Regions from separate parts of the Marinobacter halotolerans genome, predicted to be linked through region 2. Evidence: predicted binding sites of a transcription regulator. Region 2 holds the regulator's gene; the other holds the start of a gene.

What was found. Region 2 encodes sigma-54, which starts transcription at its own class of promoters, with help from an activator protein. Its sites were predicted from a motif close to ANTGGCATNNANNTTGCTNT; they were not measured.
Region 1: the regulator sigma-54 is predicted to act here: its motif matches at 2,564-2,583, upstream of glnK (P-II family nitrogen regulator).

The regions. Positions count from the first base shown of each region.
Region 1 covers NZ_VMHP01000001.1:2,132,562-2,136,762, reverse strand. The annotation lists gene FPL19_RS09825 (YifB family Mg chelatase-like AAA ATPase) at 1-600, opposite strand, end outside; gene FPL19_RS09820 (glycerophosphodiester phosphodiesterase family protein) at 830-2,032, shown strand; gene FPL19_RS09815 (accessory factor UbiK family protein) at 2,055-2,330, opposite strand; gene glnK (P-II family nitrogen regulator) at 2,696-3,034, shown strand; gene FPL19_RS09805 (ammonium transporter) at 3,111-4,201, shown strand, end outside.
Region 2 covers NZ_VMHP01000001.1:264,249-268,449, forward strand. The annotation lists gene lptC (LPS export ABC transporter periplasmic protein LptC) at 1-57, shown strand, start outside; gene lptA (lipopolysaccharide transport periplasmic protein LptA) at 41-604, shown strand; gene lptB (LPS export ABC transporter ATP-binding protein) at 582-1,307, shown strand; gene FPL19_RS01160 (RNA polymerase factor sigma-54) at 1,466-3,004, shown strand; gene hpf (ribosome hibernation promoting factor) at 3,038-3,346, shown strand; gene ptsN (PTS IIA-like nitrogen regulatory protein PtsN) at 3,471-3,941, shown strand; gene rapZ (RNase adapter RapZ) at 3,969-4,201, shown strand, end outside.

The DNA.
Region 1 (4,201 bases), 1.9 Mb from region 2:
CCTTGGCACTTGCTGGCCACGGACGTCTTCAAGATCAGGCGCTTCGGCGGGGCGATCATCAAACGTTACCGGCGCCACCGGAGACAGTCGGGCGCGGTCAGCGAGATGCTCGCAGATCGCCAGCAGATGACTGGCAGCAAACACGTCATCCTCGCTCGCCAGGGCGGCCTCATCGGCATTGGCCAGGGGAATCAGCAACTGCCGGTTTTCCTTGCGGGCCGCGATCACCGCCGGTAGAACGCCTTTTAACGGCCGCAAGGCGCCGTCCAGCGACAGTTCGCCGAGGCACTCTACCGACCTCAGGCTTTCTGGAGGTATCTGCCCGGAGGCCGCCAGAATCCCCAGGGCGATGGGCAGATCGAAACGTCCGCCTTCCTTGGGTAGATCCGCAGGGGCAAGATTGATGGTGATGCGCTTGGCAGGGAACTCGAAGCCGGAATTCAGCAGCGCGCTTCGCACCCGCTCGCGGCTCTCCCGCACGCCGGTTTCTGGCAGGCCAACAATTGAAAGCGCCGGCAAGCCGCCGGACAGATGCACTTCCACCGTCACCGACGGCGCGGAAACGCCCACGCAGGCGCGGGTATGAACGACAGCTAACATGACAACCTTCCATGGTTTCAGGTAATAAACAGGGCCCCATTATGTCTGGCCGGAGCGAATGTGCAACTGGTGCAGCGCCGTTCAGAGGTGAAATCCGCTGCCCCTGATCTCCGTCATCCAATGGTCATCCGAGGCAGGGATGCTGTAGGGGATGTATGATTCAATCCACAAGGAGCCGGTTATGAATTTTCGAACATTTCTGAGTGCCCTCTGCGGCCTACTCACCCTGATGTCCGCCTGGACAGCGGTTAACGCAGCCCAGGCCTCTCTGGAGATGGAATCTGTGCAGCTCGGGCCGCGGCCGTTCTGGCTGGTGGCGGATATGGACGAAAGCCCGCTGAAAACCCGGTTGCAGGCCTGCGACATCCGCAACGTCAAGGCCGCGGACTTCTCTATTGGCCATCGTGGCGCACCCCTTCAGTTCCCTGAACACACCCGGGAATCCTATATCGCCGCCGCACGCATGGGCGCTGGCATTGTCGAGTGTGATGTTGCCTTCACCAAAGACCGGGAACTGGTCTGCCGCCACGCCCAGAATGACCTTCACACCACCACCAATATCGTGACGGTGCCGCAACTGAACGCCAAGTGCACCCAGCCCTTCGTTCCCGCCGACCCGGCCACCGGCACGCCAGCAAAGGCAGAATGCCGAACCAGCGACATCACCCTGGCGGAATTCAGAAGCCTCGAGGGCAAGATGGATGCATTTGATCCCATGGCGACAACGCCACAGGAATACCTGGGCGGAACAGCGGACTGGCGCACGGACCTGTACGCCAGCCGTGGCACGTTGATGACCCATAGGGAAAGCATTGAGCTATTCCAGGAACTGGGCGTGAAATTCACCCCGGAGCTGAAATCGCCTGTGGTGAAGATGCCCTTCGAGGGCGAATACAGCCAGCAGGACTACGCCCGCCAGATGATCCAGGATTATGTGGATGCCGGCGTGAAACCCGGGCATGTCTGGCCTCAGTCTTTCAATCTTGAGGATGTTCTGTTCTGGGTGAATCAGACGCCTCGCTTTGGCGAGCAGGCGGTGTTCCTGGATGAGGCGGCCCCCACGCCCGCCAACAGTTCACTGGCCCACATGGAAGAACTGAAAAGCCGTGGCGTGAATATTATTGCCCCGGCACTCTGGAAGATGCTGGCGCCCGGCCAGAACGGTGACATTGTCCCCTCAGACTACGCGCAGAATGCCCGCAAAGCCGGCCTCGACATGATTGCCTGGACTGTGGAGCGCAGCGGCCCCCTGGCCGAGGGCGGAGGCTGGTATTACCAGACAGTATCAGACGCCATCGACAATGATGGGGATATGCTTGAGGTCATTGACGTGCTTGCAAAAGATGTCGGCGTTATCGGTATCTTTTCGGACTGGCCGGCAACCACCACATTCTATGCCAACTGCATGGGGCTGACCGGCAAAAGCCACTGACACCCTGCAGTCGGCACTCTGCTTAACTCGCTGGCGACGCGCTGTCGTCAGCAGATGATGCTTTTTCAAGGACTTCTACCCGCTTCTCCAGCGCTTCCACTTTTTCACGGGTCTTCATCAGGACGGCCTGCTGGGCATCAAACTCTTCCCGGGTGACCAGTTCCAGTCTGGACAGCACGGTCATCACCGTGGCCCTGGCCTGCGCCTCGAAGTCCTCGCGCGCCGCACGCGCCATATCCGGAACAAACTGGCCAAACTGCCCCTGCAACTGGTTAAAAAAATCCTGGGGACCTTTCACAAGACACCTCGTTAATAACTCGGAATAATGACCTGGAAGTGTATCACACCGTGACCCCTGCCATACTGGGGGCGGTACACCCTATAATGGCGATTCAGGGGAGACGAGGCGCGTACAGAGCCTGTGCATTATTTTGGTTCATTCGCCCCCCTGTGGCGCTGTTTTGGTGCACCAGAACGGTCCATTTTGGATCAGTGTATTGCTATATAACTGATATTTAAGATTTTTTTTGCGTTGGCACACACGATGCTAAAAGCCTTGTACGCAATCCGCACAATTGGTGTGCGAGGTGGCAGCATCCCGAACTCAATACAAGGGACCCGAAGAATCCTGACTTTTGAGACGGCTTTACCAAGGAGAAACCCATGAAACTTGTGACAGCGATCATCAAGCCTTTCAAGTTGGATGATGTCCGTGAGGCACTATCCGAGATTGGCGTACAAGGCGTAACGGTCACTGAAGTCAAAGGCTTCGGTCGCCAGAAAGGCCACACAGAGCTCTACCGGGGCGCAGAATACGTGGTGGACTTCCTGCCGAAAGTGAAGGTTGAAGTCGCCATTGGCGAAAATCTTCTGGACCAGGTCATCGAGTCCATCACCAAAGCCGCCAACACCGGCAAGATCGGCGACGGCAAAATTTTCGTGACCGAACTGGAACAGGCCATCCGGATCCGGACTGGCGAGACGGGCGAAGAGGCCGTCTGATCCGGTAGCACGGTCAGAACCAGCCAACGCAAAAATTTTAACGCCAAAAGATTAGCCTCGTGCGGAGGGCTTACCAATGGAAAGTAATCTCAATTATATTTTTGAATTGCAGTACGCAATGGATACGTTCTACTTCCTGATTTGCGGTGCTCTGGTCATGTGGATGGCCGCGGGTTTCGCCATGCTGGAAGCCGGACTTGTCCGTGCGAAAAACACCACTGAAATCCTGACCAAGAACGTCGCCCTGTTCGCAATCGCTTGTACCATGTACCTCATCTGCGGCTACGACATCATGTACGGCGGCGGCATCTTCCTGAGTGGCATCACTACCGTTGCCGGCATGGACGAAGCAGCTGTTGCAGGCATTCTGGCCGCCTCGGCCGAAGCTGGCTTCGGTGACATGGGCGAGTACAGCGGCGCCTCTGACTTCTTCTTCCAGGTCGTGTTCGTGGCAACTGCCATGTCCATCGTCTCCGGTGCTGTTGCAGAGCGCATGAAGCTCTGGGCTTTCCTGATCTTCGCAGTGGTCATGACCGGCTTCATCTATCCGATGCAAGGCGCATGGACCTGGAACGGCGACGCGGTTTTCGGAATCTATGAACTGAGCTACAGCGACTATGCCGGTTCCGGTATCGTTCACATGGCCGGCGCTGCCGCTGCCCTGGCTGGTGTACTCCTGCTGGGTTCGCGTAAAGGCAAATATGGCGCGAATGGCCAGATCAAGGCCTTCCCGGGTGCAAACCTGCCCCTGGCGACCCTCGGTATGTTCATTCTGTGGATGGGCTGGTTCGGCTTCAACGGCGGTTCTACCCTGAAACTGGGTGGCATCGGTGTAGCCAACGAAGTGGCCAACGTATTCCTGAACACCAACGCAGCCGCTTCCGGTGGCCTGATTGCAGCTCTGCTGGTTGCCCGCATCATGTTCGGCAAGGCTGACCTGACCATGGCCCTGAACGGCGCTTTGGCTGGTCTGGTAGCCATCACTGCTGAACCTGCCGACCCTTCACCTCTGCTGGCCACCATCATCGGTGCCATCGGTGGTGTAATCGTTGTGTTCTCCATCGTGTTCCTGGATAAGATCCGCATTGACGATCCAGTCGGCGCGATCTCTGTCCACGGTGTGGTCGGTATCTGGGGTATCTTCGCAGTACTGCTGTCCGACGCTGA
Region 2 (4,201 bases):
GAACGCATACTCGAACTCAACGCTCAGGTGGAAGGACGTTATGAGCCCGGTAAATAGACATACACGCCGCAATCCCGGCATTCTGTTTTACCTTGTGCTGATGCTGTTGGCACCGCCGGTGGCTGCGTTCAATCTGGAGTCGGATACCCCCATCCGCGTCACTGCCGACACGGCCCGCCTGGATGACAGCAAGGGCGTTGCAACCTATACCGGTTCAGTAGAGATGACCCAGGGCGACATCCGCCTGACGGCCGAACGGGTCACCGTTACCCGAAGTGAGGAAGGCGTGAGCCGGATTCAGGCTTCAGGCCAGCCGGCCAGGTACCGGCAACCAGCCGTCGAAGGCCAGGGAGAAACCGATGCCCGCGCCCTGGAAATCCAGTGGTCGGCGGAGGACAACCGGGTCACTTTCAGAGGCGAGGCTGTGATTGAGCAGGGCGGAAACCTTTTTCGCGGGCAGGTCATTCATTATGATAGCGCCGAACGTATCGTGACCGCCGAGGGCTCCGACGAGTCCGGTGGTGGCGACGGCCGGGTGGAAATGGTTATTCAGCCACGCAGCACTGACAAGAAGGGACCGGATGGCAGTTCTGAGAGCCAGTAATCTGGCGAAAAGCTACAAGCAGAAAAAAGTGGTCATCGACGTCTCGTTGGAAATCAGAAGTGGCGAGATAGTCGGCCTCCTTGGCCCCAACGGCGCCGGCAAAACCACCTGTTTTTATATGATTGTCGGGCTTGTACCCGCCGACAACGGCCGCGTGACCATCGACAGCAAGGACATCACTCCCCTGCCCATGCATGGCCGCGCGCGCCAGGGCATCGGCTATCTGCCCCAGGAAGCCTCGGTATTTCGCAAACTGACCGTTCGCGACAACATCATGGCTATTCTGGAGACCCGATCAGAGCTGAAACGCAGTGAGCGGGAAGCCAAGGCCGAAGAACTGCTGGAAGAGTTTCACATCAACCACATTCGCGACAGCGTTGGCATGGCGCTGTCAGGCGGTGAGCGCCGGCGGGTGGAAATCGCCAGGGCCCTGGCCATGGAGCCGGCCTTCATACTGCTGGACGAACCCTTTGCCGGCGTAGACCCTATTTCCGTCAGCGACATCAAGCAGATTGTCCGCCACCTGAGGGACAAGGGCATAGGCGTTCTGATCACCGATCACAACGTGCGCGAAACCCTCGACATCTGCGAGAACGCCTACATTGTCAGCGGCGGACATATTATTGCCTCCGGCAACGCTGAGCAGATCCTCGCCAACCAGCAGGTCAAGGAAGTTTACCTTGGTAACGAGTTCAGGCTTTAGTATGAATCCCCGTGACAACAGGCACAGCAGCCAATTGTTTTGCCATCCGCAAGCAAGTACACTCGGCAAAGAACTTGCTTGGTATGGCAAGTTGCCAACATACATAGAGTTTTTGTCAACGCCTTGCACCTGAGAGACCGAGTGACGGACCCTGAATCATGGTTATGAAAGCCTCATTACAATTAAAGATGGGCCAGAGCCTGACCATGACGCCCCAGTTGCAACAGGCCATCCGCCTCTTGCAGCTTTCGACGCTAGACCTTCAGCAGGAAATCCAGCAGGCACTGGAATCCAACCCCATGCTGGAAACGTCCGAGGAAGAGGATCAGGTCGGTGATACCGCGGAGTCCGAGCGCGATGAACAGGACGCGGCGAATAACGAAGAGCACACAGCCAGCGCCGCGGAAACCGAGGCCTCCAGTGATTGGGACGAATCGGAAAACGGCCCGGACTGGGCATCGGAAACCGACAGTCCCGACACAATCCCGGATGACCTGCCCGTCGACACCGCCTGGGACGATATCTATCAGTCAGCTCCTGCCCCGGCCGCCCGAAACGACGACGAAAACGACCACGACTTCGAGACCCGCAACTCCCCGACCGAAACCCTGCGGGATCACCTGGAATGGCAGCTAAATCTCACACCACTGAGTGAGCGGGATCAGGCCATCGCCCACGCGCTACTTGATGCAGTGAACAACAACGGCTACCTCACCTCGCCACTGGAAGAAATCCACTCCGGCATGGTCGAGGAATCGGACGAAGACCCGCTGGAGCTGGACGAAGTCGAAGCCGTGCTTCACCGTCTGCAACATTTCGATCCGCCCGGTGTTTTCGCCCGGGATCTCCAGGAATGTCTACTGATCCAGCTGAATCAGCTCCCGCCCGATACACCCTGGTTGGCCCAGGCCAGACTGGTCATCACCCACTACATCAACCTGCTTGGCAACCGGGATTACGCGCAGCTTCTGCGGCGCAGTCGCCTGAAAGAAGATCAGCTTCGGGAAGTTCTGGCGCTGATCACGGCGCTGAATCCGCGCCCGGGAGACACCATTGATCAGGGCGAACCGGATTACGTCATCCCGGACGTCATTGTCAGGAAGCACAACGAGCGCTGGCGCGTGGAACTCAATCCTGAAATTGCCCCGCGCATTCGTGTGAATGCCAGCTATGCTTCACTTATCAAGCGTGCAGACAGCAGCGCCGACAACACCTACCTGCGGGATCAGCTGCAGGAGGCAAAATGGTTCATCAAAAGCCTGCAAAGCCGTAACGAAACCCTGCTAAAGGTGGCAACGCGTATTGTCGAGCACCAGCAGGGCTTTCTTGATCATGGCGAAGAGGCGATGAAACCGCTGATTCTGTCGGACATTGCCCAGGCGGTGGAAATGCATGAATCCACCATATCCCGGGTAACCACGCAGAAATACATGCATACCCCCAGGGGCATTTTTGAGCTCAAGTACTTTTTCTCAAGCCATGTCAGTACTGACGAGGGCGGCGAATGTTCCTCGACCGCCATACGGGCAATGATCAGGAAACTGATTTCAGCGGAAACGCCGAAAAAGCCATTGAGCGACAGCAAAATTGCAGCCATGCTAGGGGACCAGGGTATAAAAGTGGCCCGACGGACAGTGGCCAAGTACCGCGAGGCAATGCACATTCCTCCATCCAACGAAAGAAAGCGACTGGTGTAGGACTCACCCGTTCGCAGACAACAGGAGACGCCAATGCAACTCAATATTTCAGGCCATCACGTAGAACTGACTCCCGCACTGAAAGATTACGTTTCCGGAAAATTTGAAAAGCTAGAGCGTCACTTTGACCATATCAGCAACTGTCAGGTGACCCTTGAGGTTGAGAAAGTGCGGCAAATGGCGGAGGCGACCCTCCATGTGATTGGCGGTGAGATTCACGCAAAGGCTGAGAACGAGGATATGTACGCGGCGATTGACGCCCTGGTAGACAAGCTGGACAGACAGATACTCAAGCACAAAGAAAAGAATGTAGACCGGATGCACGGCAACGGCGCCCGCTAGGCAGACCGAAACCTGCATGTCACTAATCGAGCTGCGGCGCTGACTTACAAGCCATTGGCCTACTCGCCACCGGCTTTGAGTTGAAAGGTGCCGCAGCCTTTTTTTACGGAACTGACGTCGATTCATGACCGACACAACCCTGACCATCGAGAACATTCTCGCCCCGGAACTGACACTCTGCAGGGTGCCGGCCTCCAGTAAGAAGCGGGTAATGGAAACCATCGCGGAACAGATTCAGCACCGCGATGAAACCCTCAGCGACGCCCAGATATTCAATAATCTGGTCTCCAGAGAGCGACTGGGCAGCACCGGCATTGGCCAGGGTATCGCCATCCCCCACTGCCGTCTGGACGGGCTGGACCACGTCGTTGGCCTGCTGATGACACTGGAGGAAGGTGTCAGCTTCGATGCCATCGACAACCAACCGGTGGATCTTGTGTTTGCCCTCGTCGTACCGAAAGAGGCAACCAGTGAACACCTCGAGCTGCTGAGCCAGATTGCCGAGAAGTTCAATGATCGCGCCTTCTGTGACCATCTGCGTCAGTGTACGGATGGAGAAACGCTCTACCGGCAGATGCTCGCCGACAGCCCCTGAAATCTTTCGTCTTTGAGGTGACCCGGCATGAAACTGATCATTGTCAGCGGCCGCTCTGGTTCCGGTAAAAGTACAGTACTGCATGTACTCGAGGATCTGGGCTTTTACTGTATCGACAATCTGCCCATCGGCCTGCTGGTTCCTCTGATCCAGGAGGCGACCGGGCAGTCATCCGGCGGCAGGCTGGCCAAAATGGCGGTCAGCATCGATGCCCGTAACCTCTCCGGCGAACTCAGCAACTTTGAAAGCCTCTACCACAG